4 regions of the Streptomyces sp. NBC_01381 genome follow, and region 1 is predicted to be linked to each of the others. Evidence: riboswitches for the same ligand, from Rfam matches in the RefSeq annotation. Region 1 holds a riboswitch; each other region holds the start of a gene.

The links. A riboswitch is a leader RNA that binds a small molecule or an ion and turns the genes downstream of it on or off. The one in region 1 is predicted to bind cyclic di-AMP.
Positions count from the first base shown of each region.
Region 2: another riboswitch for cyclic di-AMP. It lies ahead of OG453_RS04945 (M23 family metallopeptidase); the one in region 1 lies ahead of OG453_RS40620 (C40 family peptidase).
Region 3: another riboswitch for cyclic di-AMP. It lies ahead of OG453_RS08495 (transglycosylase family protein); the one in region 1 lies ahead of OG453_RS40620 (C40 family peptidase).
Region 4: another riboswitch for cyclic di-AMP. It lies ahead of OG453_RS28240 (M23 family metallopeptidase); the one in region 1 lies ahead of OG453_RS40620 (C40 family peptidase).

Region 1 covers NZ_JAPEPI010000003.1:510,760-514,379, forward strand. Annotated here, with positions in the region: gene OG453_RS40600 (hypothetical protein) at 1-26, opposite strand, end outside; gene OG453_RS40605 (DinB family protein) at 150-743, opposite strand; gene OG453_RS40610 (ATP-dependent Clp protease proteolytic subunit) at 883-1,539, shown strand; gene OG453_RS40615 (hypothetical protein) at 1,547-1,855, shown strand; cyclic di-AMP (ydaO/yuaA leader) riboswitch at 2,221-2,387, shown strand; gene OG453_RS40620 (C40 family peptidase) at 2,391-2,864, shown strand; gene OG453_RS40625 (DUF6328 family protein) at 2,961-3,494, shown strand; gene OG453_RS40630 (LysE family translocator) at 3,472-3,620, opposite strand, start outside.
Region 2 covers NZ_JAPEPI010000001.1:1,014,471-1,018,090, reverse strand. Annotated here, with positions in the region: gene OG453_RS04955 (PrsW family intramembrane metalloprotease) at 1-178, shown strand, start outside; gene OG453_RS04950 (aldo/keto reductase) at 179-1,123, opposite strand; gene OG453_RS04945 (M23 family metallopeptidase) at 1,271-2,353, opposite strand; cyclic di-AMP (ydaO/yuaA leader) riboswitch at 2,365-2,511, opposite strand; gene OG453_RS04940 (PP2C family protein-serine/threonine phosphatase) at 2,733-3,620, opposite strand, start outside.
Region 3 covers NZ_JAPEPI010000001.1:1,746,162-1,749,781, reverse strand. Annotated here, with positions in the region: gene eno (phosphopyruvate hydratase) at 1-637, opposite strand, end outside; gene OG453_RS08495 (transglycosylase family protein) at 900-1,610, opposite strand; cyclic di-AMP (ydaO/yuaA leader) riboswitch at 1,614-1,808, opposite strand; gene OG453_RS08490 (transglycosylase family protein) at 2,002-3,021, opposite strand; gene OG453_RS08485 (cytochrome P450) at 3,183-3,620, opposite strand, start outside.
Region 4 covers NZ_JAPEPI010000002.1:1,451,267-1,454,886, reverse strand. Annotated here, with positions in the region: gene OG453_RS28245 (GntR family transcriptional regulator) at 118-822, opposite strand; gene OG453_RS28240 (M23 family metallopeptidase) at 1,005-1,805, opposite strand; cyclic di-AMP (ydaO/yuaA leader) riboswitch at 1,818-1,980, opposite strand; gene OG453_RS28235 (pitrilysin family protein) at 2,197-3,582, opposite strand; gene OG453_RS28230 (pitrilysin family protein) at 3,579-3,620, opposite strand, start outside.

The DNA of each region.
Region 1 (3,620 bases):
GCCACGACGACCATCCCCACGGCCATCGCCGTACCTGCCGCTCTGCGGCACCTCGTCCACATCACCGCTGCCCCCCGTGATCCTCTTCGCCTGCGACGGGCAGACACTACGGCCCCGCGGCAGGTTCGGCCAACGCGCCAACGGGGCTGTCACGCCTGCGGGTCGGCCTCCCGGGCCACCCGTTCCAGGCGTTCGCGATGGTTCTCCCACCACGCCTTGTCGTTGGACGGCATGCTGTCGTTGCCCTCGTTCATGCCCACGGCGCCGTCGATGAGTTCCCGGACGATGTCGGCGTGGCCCGCGTGCCGGTGCGTGTCGGCGATCACGCGCACCACGGCGTGATGGAGCGTCACCTCGTCCCTGCCGCTCGGCCACCACGGCACCTTGCCGATCGTGTCCAGGTCCAGCGCGTCGAGCGTCGCGTCCGCGTGTGCCCATGCCCGGCGGTAGAGCTCCACGATGAACTCACGTGACTCGTCGGCGGCGGCCCACATGTCCGCGTTGCCCTCGGCGCCGTCGTCGAGCCAGGGCAGCGGCTCGCCGGACGGGCGCCCGAACGTGTCGCCGAGATAGCCGAGTTCCACGCCCGCCGTGTGCTTCACCAGGCCCAGCAGGTTGGTGCCGGTCGGCGTCAGCGGGCGGCGGACGTCGTACCCGGAGAGGCCTTCGAGCTTCCACAGCAGGGCGTCGCGGGCGGACTGCAGGTAGCGGCAAAGGTCGGCCTTGGGGTCCGTTGAGGTCATGCGCGCCAGTCTGCCGCTCTCGTGATCTCTGTCCACCGGTTTCACCCGCCGTCACCGACCATCGTTACGTACGTCCTGTACATTTTCTACAGGAGCCACGGGCCGGCGCATCCGGTCCCGGGAAGAGGAGTGACGTGCCATGAACCGACCGTCCGCCCGCTATGTCCTGCCCGAGTTCACCGAGCGCACCAGCTCGGGAAAGCGGACTCTCGATCCGTACTCGAAGCTGCTCGAGGAGCGCATCGTCTTCCTGGGCACCCCGATCGACGACACCTCGGCCAACGACGTGATGGCGCAGTTCATGCACCTCGAATACCTGGCGCCGGACCGCGACATCTCGCTCTACATCAACTCCCCCGGCGGCTCGTTCAGTGCGATGACGGCGATCTACGACACCATCCGGTTCGTCACCTGCGACGTGGAGACGACCTGCCTGGGTCAGGCCGCGTCGGCGGCCGCGGTCCTCCTTGCCGCCGGCACCCACGGAAAGCGCCACGCGCTGCCCGGCGCCCGGGTGTTGATCCATCAGCCCTCGATCAGCGAGCCGATCCAGGGCCAGACATCTGACCTCGCGATTCAGGCGGCCGAGCTGCAGCGCACCCGTGCGCTCCTGGAGGAACTCCTCGTACGGCACACGGGGCAGAGCCCGGAGCGCATCGCGGCGGACATCGAGCGGGACAAGATCCTCAGCGCGCCCGAAGCGCTCGCGTACGGCCTGGTGGACCGGATCATCCCCAGCCGCAAGGATTCGCTCCGCGGCAGCAAGGACTCGCTCCGCACCCCGGACGCGAGGTGAGCCGGTGATGCTGCCGCCCGAACTGCCTCCGCTGCCCGCACTGACCCGCGCCGAGGGCGAGTTGATCGACCGGTACCTCGAAGTGGTCGATCTGCTGGGCCGGATCAACCCCGCCCGCGCGTCCGACACGTACGGCGGACTGCGCGCCGCCCAGGCCCTGGTCGGCAGCGCCACCGCGCTGCGGGACGCGCTGACGTTGATGCACCAGCGGGGCGAGACCGCCGTGCACGCACCGACGTTGGCGCGGGCGCTGCGCGTGCTCGACGGGGAGCGGCGGTCCTGCCGGGTCACCGTCCCGCCCCCTTCGGCGCCCTGATTCCCCATCAAGTCGGCTGCCCGGCAGGGCTGTAGCCGTCCGGGGCCGGTCTCAAACGGACCAGACGGGCTACCCCGTTCGGCGTAGCAGGTCGTCGTCAACGGGGTCGGTCACAGGTGCGTCAGCGGTGTACGCGACGGCCGGAATGACTCCTTCCGGTGCTGGTAGAGCGATCGTCGAGCCCTGCGAAGGGTGCCCTTATCCGGCGTTGTCCACCTGAACGGTTCAGCCGTGAGGAGCCTCACAAAACGCCGTTTCGGCTCGGTTTTCTCGCCGTTGACGGGTCAAGATCCCTTCCGACGACAAGCCCCCGCCACAGCGGCGGGGCGGTCCGGGCGGACGCCGAGTCCTGCCGCCGCCCGGATGCCCGGTCGACATCGGTGCACCGGCAGGAGTGGAGGACCCAGGCACGACGGGTCGGTCCGGAAGGTCCGGACAACGGCCCTTGGGGTGAAGCCGCACACCGCGGCCGGGCAACTTTGTCAGCCCGAATCCGACAGGTCATCCTTCACAGGCGGCTGACGAAGGGTTGCGCATGACCGCGCTGAATCATGTTCCGTCGCTGCTCACCAGGGCCGGTTGCGCATCGGCTCTCACGCTCGCCGTCGTCGGCGGCACCCTCGTGGCTCCAGGGCTCACGACGGAGGCCCAGGCCGCGACACACGGAACGAAGGCCCTGAAGATCGCTGCGTCCAAGAAGGGCTCGCCCTACCGCTACGGCGCCGCGGGGCCCAACCGGTTCGACTGCTCGGGCCTGACGCTCTACTCGTTCAAGCGCGCCGGCAAGAAGCTCCCGCGCACCGCCGCACAGCAGTACAACAAGACCCGGCACGTCTCCGCGTCCAACCGCTCACGCGGCGACCTGGTCTTCTTCCACTCCGGCCGGAACGTCTACCACGTCGGCATCTACGCGGGTAAGGGCCGGATCTGGCACGCCCCGAAGTCGAACACCGTGGTGCGGCTCGAGAAGATCTGGAGCAAGAGCGTCTCGTACGGCAGGGTGCGCTGACCTGCCGCCGGGCGGCGGCGGCCGGCCCTTCGGCCGGCGTCGTCGCCCGGCGCGTCCGCCGCGCTTGGCGCGCGCCGACCCGGATACTCGTGCGGCATGGCCGACGACAATGGCTCCCACGCCGCTCACGACACCCGCAACGAGACGCCGTTCGAGCGCGCGGACCGCAACTTCTCGGAGATCCTCCAGGAGTTGAGGGTCACGCAGACCGGCGTGCAGATCCTCTTCGCCTTCCTGCTGACCCTCGCCTTCACGCCCCGCTTCCGGACCCTGGACGACGTGCAGCGCGCCACCTACGTCACCACGCTGCTGCTCGCCGTCCTTGCGGCGGCCCTGTTCACGGCGCCGGCCGCGGTGCATCGGGCGCTGTTCCAGCAGCGTGCCAAACCGCTGATCGTGCGGGTCTCTTCGCAGCTCGCCAGGGCCGGCATGGCCGTCCTGATGTTCGCCCTCGCCGGATCGGTGCTCCTGGTCGTGGACGTGGCGGTGGGCCGCACCGGCGGGATCATCGCGAGCGCGGGCACGCTGCTCGTGTGCGGGGGCCTGTGGGGCGTGCTCCCCCGCGTACTCCCCCGCCTGGCCCGCCGCACGGCCGCGCGGCAGGACGTCACGCCAGAGCCGCCTCGATGAGCAGCACCAGGCCGAGGACGCTCAGCGCGCCGCCGGTGACACCCTCGATCGCCCGGGCGGTACGCGGCCGGCGCAGCCAGCGGCCGAGCCGGTCCACCAGAAGCGCGACGACCGGGAACCACACCA
Region 2 (3,620 bases), on a different contig from region 1:
GCGCCGCGAACTGGCCAGGCCCGCGCTCGCCTATGCGGCGCGGGCGACGGCACCCGTGCCCGTACCGATGCCGCCGCCGTACGGGTACCGGATTCTCCATCAGCAGGGATACGCGTACGCCGGACCGGCGGCGGGATATCCCGCCTACCAGGCCCCGTACAACCCCTACCGCGGCTGATCAGGCGGAGGCCTTCGTCAGCGCGGTCACCTCGGCCTCCGTCAGTTCGAGATCGCCCACCGCGAGCAGCGCGGGCAGCTGCTCGACCGTGCGGGCCGATGCGATCGGCGCGGCCACCGTCGGCTGCGCGGCGAGCCAGGCCAGGGCCACGGTCGCGACCTCGGCGCCACGCTCGGCCGCTATCTCGTCCAGGGCGGCGAGCACCTTCACGCCACGGTCGGTCTCCAGGTGCTTGCCCGCGCCCTCGGCCCGCGCGCTGTCGACCTGCGCCCCCGGGCGGTACTTGCCGGTGAGGAAGCCGGAGGCGAGCGCGTAATACGGCACCGCTGCCAGGCCGGAGCGCGACGCGACCTCCTGGAGCGGGCCCTCGTAGGTGCCGCGGGAGACGAGGTTGTAGTGCGGCTGCAGCGCCACGTACCGGGCGAGGCCCTCGCGGTCGGAGAAGTCGATGGACTCCTGGAGCCGCTCTGCGGTCAGGTTGGAGGCGGCTATCGCGCGCACCTTGCCCGACGTCACCAGATCGTCGAGCGCGGTGATGATCTCCTCGACGGGGACGGTCGGGTCGTCGAAGTGCGTGTAGTAGAGGTCGATGTAGTCGGTGCGCAGCCGGCGCAGCGACTCCTCGGCACCGGACTTGATGGTGTTCGCGGACAGGCCCTTGTAGTCGGAGTGGGCGCCGACCTTGGTGGCGATCACGACGTCGGAGCGATGGCCGCGCGCGGCGAGCCAGTTGCCGATGACGGTCTCGGACTCACCGCCCTTGTTGCCCGGCGCCCAGGCCGAGTAGACGTCGGCGGTGTCGACGAAGTTGCCGCCCGCCGCGGTGTAGGCGTCGAGCACCGCGAAGGACTGCGCCTCGTCGGCCGTCCAGCCGAAGACGTTGCCGCCGAGGGCGAGCGGGAAGACCTCGAGGTCGGACGGGCCGAGCTTGCGTAGAGAAGTCATACGGGGCTCAACACCCTTACGGATCCCAGCATTCCGTACAGCGGGATGTCAGTTCCGCGCTACCGGATGTGGGCATGCCGAGCCGGCAGCCCTGACGTCGGGGGGTTGCCGCCAGGACCGCCGGAGTTCACAGGGAGTGCCTCGACCTCAGAGCGACTGGCCCTTGTCCCGCAGCCAGGCGGCCGGGTCGACCCCGGTGGAGTCGCCGCCGGGGTGGATCTCCAGGTGGAGGTGCGGTCCGGTCACGTTGCCGGTGGCGCCGACGCGGCCGATGGTGTCGCCGGTGGTGACCTTCTGGCCGGCGCTGACACCCATCGAGGACTGGTGGTTGTACCAGATCTCGGTGCCGTCCTCGAGCTCCAGGATGGTGCGGTAGCCGTACGACCCCGCCCAGCCGGCCTCCTTGATGGTGCCGGAGTGGATCGCCTTGAGGGGCGTGCCCGTCGGCGCCGCGAAGTCGAGGCCGGTGTGGTAGCCGGAGGACCACATGGAGCCGGCCTGCCCGAAGGTGCTGGTGAGCGTGTACGAACTGAGGGGCAGGGTGTAGCTCTTGGCGAGCTTGGCCAGGCGCTCCGCCTCGGCCTTGCGCCGGGCTTCCTCTTCCGCCTTCTTCTTCGCGGCGGCCTTCTCGGCGGCGATCTTCTTCTCGGCCGCGGACTGCTCGGCGGCGGCCTGCTCCGCGGCCTTCTTGACGGCGGCTTCTTCCGCCGCCTTCTGGACCGCGTCGTCCGCCTGGTCCTGCTGGTTCTCGGCCTGCTGCATGATGCGGGCCCGCAGCGCCTCACCGGCGTCGGTGGTGCCCTGCTCGGCGTCGGCGGTGCTGACACCTGCGGCGGTGAGCGGGGCGGCGGCGGTCGTCACGCCGGCGTCGGAGGAGCCCGAGTCGGAGTCGTCGGATATCAGGGAGCCCACGCCGGGAAGGGACTTGGCCTCCGGCAGCGAGTCCGTGACGGCCGAGATGTCCGGCATCTCGATGGAGACCGGGGGCTTGCCACCCTGCGCGGTGGCGATGCCGCCCGCGCCGACGGCGGCGATGACGCCCACGCCGAGGACGGTGGAGCTGCGGGCGAGCCCGCCGCCGCCCTTCTTGTGGACGCGGTGCCTGCCGCGAACGGGACGGATGGACTCCTCGGTGGGATTCCACTCCTCCCAAGTCTCATCGTCATGGGCACCGAGGTCGTCGTCACTCGGTACGTAAACGGCTTGGGGGGCAGGCCGGTTGGACGCCACTGGGGCGCGCTCCTTTCCTTCCTTCTCGCCTACCGGGTTAGCTGACGGGTTCGGAGCAGGAAGGTCTCCTACGAACATCTGGCACGGATGCACAGATGCCCGATTCACCCCAATTGGTGGTTCCCCGGCTCCCTTTCGGGATTAGGCGCGTGCGCACGGAGCCGACTCGAGTGACGGCTGGGACGACCGCGCTGCGTTATCGAACGTTAATAGACGGCAGGGCCGTATTCCAAGCCGTTCCGACTGATCGTTAACGCCGTTGGCCTGTACTTAACGGGACACCAGGGGCGGGAACGGGGCGAGTTGACCGCACTTCTTCACACACCGGACCTTCACACCACCTTGACAGTGCGTCAGTTGTTATGCGGAGTGGTGCGATTCAGTCACGGCCCGTGACATCGGGCGGTGCAGCGGCCGGTGCGTCGCCGGATTCCGGCCGCCGCACCGCGAGCAGCGCCATGTCGTCCGTCCCTCCCCCGCCGGTGTGCCGGCGCACCTCTTCGGCCAGCGTCGCAAGCAGCGAGTCCGGACCGTGGGGTCCGGGAAAGATCCGGCCGCCGAGCCGGGCCGCCGGGTTGTAGAACTCGCCGCGGATGTCCCGCGCCTCCGAGAGCCCGTCGGTGTAGAGCAGCAGCATCGCCCCCGGCGGGAACTCCGCCTCGTCGGCGCGGTCCGGCCAGACCCCCAGGTCGCCCATCCCGAGCGGCAGCGCTGGCTCGCTCGCGGACAGCACGCACAGCCGTCCGTCGCCGCGCAGGAGCAGCGGCTCGGGATGCCCGCGGTTGAGGATGCGGATGACTCCGTCGCCGCGCGGGATCTCCGCGAGGACGGCGGTGGTGAACCCCTCGAAGGCGTCGAGCCCCTCGCGCCGCATGCCTTCCCGCGCGAGCGCCCGCTCCAGGCGCTGCGCCACCGCCTCAAGGGTCGCCTCCTGCTCGGCCGCCTCCCGGAACGCCCCGATGACGACGGCGACGGCCGCCACCGCGCCCATCCCCTTGCCGCGTACGTCACCGACGATGACGCGTACGCCGTGCGGGGTGTCCTGCACGGCGTACAGATCCCCACCGATGAACGCGTCGGCGTCCGCGGCCTCGTACCGCGCCGCGATGTCGAGCCCCCCGATCCGGTGATCCGGCTGCGGCAGCACGGCGCGCTGGGCGGTCTCCGCGATGGAGCGGGCGGAGGCGAGCTGTTCGTCGCTGCGGCGTACGACGCGGTTGATGAGGGCGGCGAGCACGGCGACCGTCAGCACGGTGAGCAGCTCGGT
Region 3 (3,620 bases), on a different contig from region 1:
TCGGGGCGAAGCCGCCCTCGTCGCCGAGGCCGGTCGACAGACCCTTGTCCTTCAGGACCTTCTTGAGGGTGTGGTAGACCTCGGTGCCCCAGCGCAGGGCCTCGGAGAACGACTCGGCGCCGATCGGCGCGATCATGAACTCCTGGATGTCGACGTTGGAGTCGGCGTGCGACCCGCCGTTCAGGATGTTCATCATCGGGACGGGCAGCAGGTGCGCGTTCGGGCCGCCGAGGTAGCGGAACAGCGGCAGGTCGCTGGCCTCGGAGGCGGCGTGCGCGACGGCGAGGGAGACGCCGAGGATGGCGTTGGCGCCGAGCGAGCCCTTGTTGTCGGTGGCGTCCAGGTCGAACATGGCCTGGTCGATCAGGCGCTGCTCGGTGGCGTCGTACCCGACGAGCTCCGGGCCGATCTGCTCGATGACGGCGAGGACGGCCTTCTCCACGCCCTTGCCCTGGTAACGGTTGGGGTCACCGTCACGGAGTTCGATGGCCTCGAAAGCACCGGTGGACGCACCGGACGGAACGGCGGCACGACCCGTGCTGCCGTCGTCGAGGCCGACCTCGACCTCGACCGTGGGGTTGCCTCGGGAGTCCAGGATTTCCCGGGCTACGACGACGTCGATGGACGGCACGAGCATCTCCTTCTGGGATGTGACGCGGGTACGCGGGGCGTTGGCCTCGCGGACACGAGCCTAACCGGCTCCCGGACAAGAGCCAGCCGAGCGACCGCCCTGTGGACAAACCGAGAGCAAAAAGTTTCCGAACGGAACAAAGCGGTGGATCAAAAAGACCCCGCCCCGGTGCGTACGGGGGATACGCGCACCGGGACGGGGAGCCCGTGGGGACGGGGGTGGGGCGGGCCGCGCTTCCGCCGAGGCGCGGCCGCCGCTCTGTCAGCTCTTAGCTGAGGTGCAGCTGCTGACCGGGGTAGATCATGTCGGCGTTGTCGATGATGTCGCCGTTGAGCTTGTACACCTTGTGCCAGCCGCCCTTGACGTCCTTCTCCTCGGCGATCTTGGAGAGGGTGTCGCCCTTCTTGACCTTGTACTCGCCGTCGCCCTTCTTGACCTTCTTGCCGGTCGGGGTCTCGACGGTCTTCTTGGACTCGGCCTTCGGGGCGGCCTGCTTCGGGGCGGCCTCCTGCTTCGGCGCCTCGGTCTGGGCGCTCGGCTGGCTCTGCGGCTGCTCGGCCGGCTGCTGCTGCGGCGCGCTCTCCTCGGCACCGCCACCGCTGTACGCGGCACCCGAGAGGCCCACGCCACAGCTCGGCCAGGCACCCTTGCCCTGACCCGCGAGAACCTTCTCGCCGATCTCTATCTGCTGGGCCTTGGAGGCCTGGTCGGCGGTGGCGGCGTACTTCGTGCCGCCGTACGCGGCCCAGGTGGAGGCCGAGAACTGCAGGCCGCCGTAGTAGCCGTTGCCGGTGTTGATGGACCAGTTGCCGCCGGCCTCGCACTGGGCGACGGAGTCCCACTCGGAACCGGTGGCGGCGGAGGCCGATCCGGCGGCCATCAGCGGGGCGGCGACCGCGACACCGGTGACGCCGGCGAGCGTGGCGACACGGGTGGCCTTGGACGGACGACGGTGCTTGCCCTTGCTGGAAAACAGCATGAGTGATCCCCTCACCGACGCCTACGAGGTGAGCTGTCGGGTTCGGGCCGATGAAGTTGCCCGGCCGCGCTTCTTGAGCGCGACTTAACCCCTAGCCGGTCCCAACTCCGCTCGGCAGCTTCTTCGTTCTGCTGCTGTGCGGCCGGGCCCGGCGGAAACCATTGGGTCCCCCGCTCCTGCCTACGGCGCTTGACGCGACGACTGTTCCCGAACGGCCGTTGGCAGGACTAGGCGTACCGACCGGCGGGGCCCGCTGTGGCGAGCGGTCACGACCGTAGTCATGCGATCCGCCGAATTTCAAAGACGATCAGGGCTTCTGAGACCCATCTCTCACTTACGCCAAACCGGACATTCAGCGCGAAGCGACTGGCCGACTCTTCGTCAACTTCCCTTACTTTTCGCCCAAATCGAGGCTCTGACCGGGGAGGATGAGGTCGGGATCGGTTCCGACGGACTTCTTGTTCTCGGCGTAGAGCGCGCTCCATCCGCCCTGTACGCCGAGGTCGTCGGCGATGGTCCAGAGGTTGTCTCCGGAGCGGACGGTGTACGTCCCGTCGGCGCCGTCCTTCGCGCGGTCGTCGCCGCGCGACGCGTGCCGCCCCGAGCCGTCGCGGTCGCCGTTCTTGGCCTGGCCGTCGTCCGCGCTGTCGCCGCGGTGCCGGCCGGAGCCTTCGCCCGCGCCGGTGGAGGGGGTGGAGTTCGGGGTGGCGGGCGAAGTGGAGTCGTTCTGCCCGGACTTGTCCGAATCACTGCCGGAGTCGCCCGACTCGTCGTGATTCTTGTCTCGGGAGTCGTCGCCGGAGTCGGCCTTTTCGGAGGGCTTCTCGGACGGCTTCTCCGAGGGCTTTGCGGACGGCTTCTCGGACGGCTTCTCGGAGGGCTTCTCCGACGGCTCCTCAGACGGCTTCTCCGAGGGGTCGGCCGAGTCGCCCGAGTCACCCGACTCGCCCGCGTCGCCGGACCCGCTCGTGTCGGTCGGCTCGTCCGAGGGCAGTGAGGTGATCGGGGCACCCGGGTCGACATCGGCCGGGGCGTCGTCCTTGCTCAGCCCAGCGATCACTCCGCAGCTGGGCCAGGCGCCGGGGCCCTGGTCGGCCAGGACCTGCTCGGCGACGGCTATCTGCTGCGAACGGCTGGCCTGGTCGGCGTAGGGGGCGTAGTCGAGACCGCCGTACTGCTCCCACGTCTCCTGGGACATCTGGAGGCCGCCGTAGTAGCCGTTGCCCGGGTCCAGGCTCCAGGAGCCGCCGCTCTCGCACTCCGCGAGCTTGTCCCAGGTGGCGGTGTCCGCGGCGCTCGCGCTGGTGGCGCCGAGCAGCGGGATCGCGATGGCTGATCCGGTGACACCTGCCGCGACGATGAGGGCCGGGGCTTGGCGGGGGCGTCGGTGACGACCATTACCGGAGAGCATGCAAGTGCCTTTCAGAAGACTGCAGAGGCGACTGCGGCTGCTGCGACAGCGGATGCCGAGTCGTCGGTGAACGTAGCCGCAGTCGAACAGTTGTCACAAGTCGATGCAGCGGAGATCACGTGAAAGTCACAGTCTTGACGCACCGTCAGCTCAAGGGTGCCTCAGGTGTGCTTCTGTGCGGGTGTGAACTCCACCGGCAGCGTGCGCAGTCCGCGCATGATGAGCCCGCCTCGCCAGCGCAAATCACCTGGTTCCGCCGCGAGGCGCAGGTCAGGGAGGCGGCGTAGCAAGGTCGCGAGGGCGGCCTGCCCTTCGAGCCGGGCGAGCGGCGCACCCAGGCAATAGTGAATGCCATGCCCGTATCCGAGGTGCTGGTTGTCGCGCCGGGAGAGGTCGAGCGTGTCGGGGTCCTCGAACCGCTCGGGGTCGCGGTCGGCGGCGGCGAGCACGACGAGAACGGGGTCGCCCTGCGCGATGTCCTGCCCGCCGATGGTCAACGGCTCGGTGGCGAACCGCCAGGTGGCCAGCTCAACGGGCCCATCGAAGCGGAGCAGTTCCTCGATACCGGTCTCAAGCAGCCCCATGTCCCCTCCCTTGAG
Region 4 (3,620 bases), on a different contig from region 1:
CCGAGCACCGCCGAACGCAACCGAATAAAGGCAGGGGATATCGCCGAATGCGGGCAGCAGAAATAGCCGCCTCGCAATCCCCCGTCGAATAGCACTTCTTTGTATACGGCGCCCCTGTTAATTCTGCAGGCTCACCGTGTTTACGACATGTTGCGAACCCCTCACGCGATCGCGTTCCCGCTCGCGCTCGCCCCGCGGCACGAACCGCAGCCGGTGCGCGGCCGTCGCCCGCTCCGTGTGCTGCGCGGTGAGCGCACGGGCCCGCTCCGCGTCGCCGCGCGCCACCGCGTCGACGATCGCCGCGTGCTCCGCCCAGGACTCCGCGGGGGCGGCCGGCGTCTCGACGACATACATCCAGGCGATCTTGTGCCGCAGCTGGGTGAGCAGCGCGGTGAGGCCGGGGCTGCCGGACGACTGGGCGAGCGTCTCGTGGAACCAGCCGCCCAGCGAGCGCAGATCCTCGCTCTGACCGCGCCTCGAACGCTCCTGGCCGAGCCTGACGAGGCCGCGCAGGACCTTCAGATGGGCCTCGGTGCGGCGCTGCGCGGCACGGGCCGCGGCGAGCGGTTCGAGGAGCATGCGGATCTCCAGGAGGTCGGCCGCCTCCTGCTCGGTCGGCTCGGCGACGCACGCGCCCGCGTGCCTGCGCGTGACGACGAACCCCTCGGCCTCCAGGGTGCGCAGCGCTTCGCGCACCGGGACGCGGGAGACTCCGTAGCGGCGCGCGAGCAGTTCCTCGGTGAGCCGGCCACCCCGTTCGTAGACACCGGAGACGATGTCGTCCCGGATGGCCGTGCATACCGAGTGCGCAGGAATGCGCATGACCTGACCTCCGCCTTAATCCCCGCGAAACGCGGTCGATTGACGCTCATTCAGTGACTCTATTGCAGAGCGTGTGAATTTCCGACGGCGGGTCGGAATCCATGGATATTTTTTGGCCAAAGGCGAGCCTGGAACGACGAAAGCCCCGGCTCTCTATGAGCCGGGGCTTTCGATGAATCAGATCAGACGTTGACGCCGTGCGACCGGAGGTAGGCGACCGGGTCGATGTCCGAGCCGTAGTCCGGACCGGTGCGGGCCTCGAAGTGGAGGTGCGGGCCGGTCGAGTTGCCGGTGGAGCCGGAGAGGCCTATCTGCTGGCCCGGGGTGACCGCCTGGCCGACGGTGACGCTGAGGGACGACATGTGGCCGTACTGCGTGTACGTGCCGTCGTTCATCTGGATGACCACGTTGTTGCCGTAGGCACCGCCCCAGCCGGCCTCGACGACGGTGCCGGAGCCGACCGCGTGGACCGTGGTGCCGGACGCGGCGTGGAAGTCGACGCCGGAGTGGCTGCCGGAGGACCACATGGCGCCGCCGGTCTGGTAGCCCGTGGAGATGGACGAGCCGGTGATCGGGGAGACGTAGCTGTTGAGGCGCTTGCGCTCGGCCTCGCGGGCGGCGCGCTCCTTGGCCTCGCGCTCCTTCTTGGCCTTCGCCTTCGCCTCGGCCTCGGCCTTGCGCTTGGCCTCGGCGGCCTTCTTCTTGGCGGCCTCTTCGGCCTTCTTGGCGGCAGCGGCGTCGTCGGCGGCCTGCTGCTGGGCGGCAGCCTGGGCGTCGATGCTGGCGGCGAGCGAGTCGCCGACGGAGATCGCCTGGGTCAGGCCCGTCTTCTCGACGGCGGCCTCATCGGCGGCGAGCGCCGGAGCGGCGAGGCCTCCGATGACACCGGTGGTGGTGAGGGCGGCGACGCCCGCCACGTTCGCGGTGGTACGCGTGAGGCGGCTCGGGCGACGGTGCTTCCCGGTGGCACGGGTGAACGCCATGAAGCGGCTGATCCTTTCCTTCCTTCTCGCCTACCGGGTTAGCTGACGGGTTCGGAGCAGGAAGGTCTCCTACGGGTTCCTCGCCTCGCGGCAAGGTGCCCGATTCACCCCAGGGGACATGTGGGTCCCCGGCTCCCCTGGCTCGCGCCGTACGGGGACTCGGCGATGACTGTCCGGTGCCGCGGACGCGGCGTACTGCATGACGAACAGCCGGACCAGACGCTAAGCGGGGCGTCTTTCCATCGCCAAACGGATCAGAGGTTTTGTAGCGCACGCCACAGGTCAGACACGTAACCTCCATAGCAATTCGGACATATGAGGACCCCAGCAGCCAATTCCCGCCACTGGGGTCCCGATATGTCCTGACTGTCCCTCAGCCCGTGACCGTCATTCAGCCCGTGACCACACTCACTTCACCGATGCCGAGGGCCTTGACGGGCTCCTCGATCTGCGCCGCGTCGCCGACGAGGATCGTCACGAGCCGGTCGCCCGGGAAGGCGTTCACGACGGCGGCGGTGGCCTCCACGGTGCCGGTCGCGGCCAACTGCCGGTACAGCTGCGCCTGGAAGTCGTCCGGCAGGTGCTGCTCGACCTGGTCGGCGAGGGTCGCCGCGACGGACGCCGCCATCTCGAACTTGAGCGGGGCCACACCCACCAGGTTCTGTACGGCGACATCGCGCTCGGCGTCCGTGAGGCCTTCGGCGGCCAGGGTGCGCAGCACCTTCCACAGGTCGTCGAGAGCCGGGCCCGTCGACTCCGTGTCCACGGAGCCGCTGATGGCGAGCATCGCGGCGCCCGTGCCGTCCGGTGCGGAGCGCAGGACCTGGGCGAACGCCCGTACGCCGTAGGTGTATCCCTTCTCCTCGCGCAGGACGCGGTCGAGGCGCGAGGTGAGGGTGCCGCCCAGGCAGTACGTGCCGAGCACCTGGGCGGGCCAGACGCGGTCGTGCCGGTCCGCGCCGATGCGGCCGATCAGAAGCTGCGTCTGGACGGCTCCGGGGCGGTCCACGATGACCACACGGCCGGTGTCGTCGGCGGTCACCGGGGGCACCGGACGCGGCTCGGCCGTGCCGCCCGTCCAGGCGCCGAGGGTGTCGGCGAGTACGGCGTCAAGGTCCGTGCCGGTCAGGTCGCCCACGACGACGGCGGTGGCCGTGGCGGGACGGACATGCTTCTCGTAGAAGGCGCGCACGGCCGCCGAGTCGATGGCCGCGACCGTCTCCTCGGTGCCCTGGCGGGGGCGCGACATCCGCGAGGTCGCCGGGAAGAGCTGCTTGGAGAGCTCCTTGGCAGCGCGGCGCGCCGGGTTGGCGCTCTCGTGCGGGATCTCGTCCAGGCGGTTGCTCACGAGGCGCTCGACCTCGCTGTCCGCGAAGGCGGGGGCCCGCAGGGCGTCGGCGACCAGGCCGAGCGCCTTCGGGAGCCGGGAGACCGGGACTTCGAGGGACACCCGCACACCGGGGTGGTCGGCGTGCGCGTCCAACGAGGCGCCGCAGCGGTCGAGTTCGGCGGCGAACTCCTCGGCGGAGTGCTTGTCGGTGCCTTCGTTGAAGGCCCTCGCCATGATCGTGGCGACACCGTCGAGGCCCGCGGGCTCGGCGTCGAGCGGCGCCTCCAGGTGGATCTCCACGGCGACGACCTGCTGGCCGGGGCGGTGGCAGCGCAGCACCGTGAGGCCGTTGTCCAGGGCCGAGCGCTCGGGCGCGGGGAAGGCCCACGGCCGTGCGGTGCCCGCCTGGGGCTGCGGGTGGAACTGCATCGTCGCGGCCTCGGTCACTGCGCCGCCTCCTCTTCGTCCTCGTCGGTGGCTTCGGC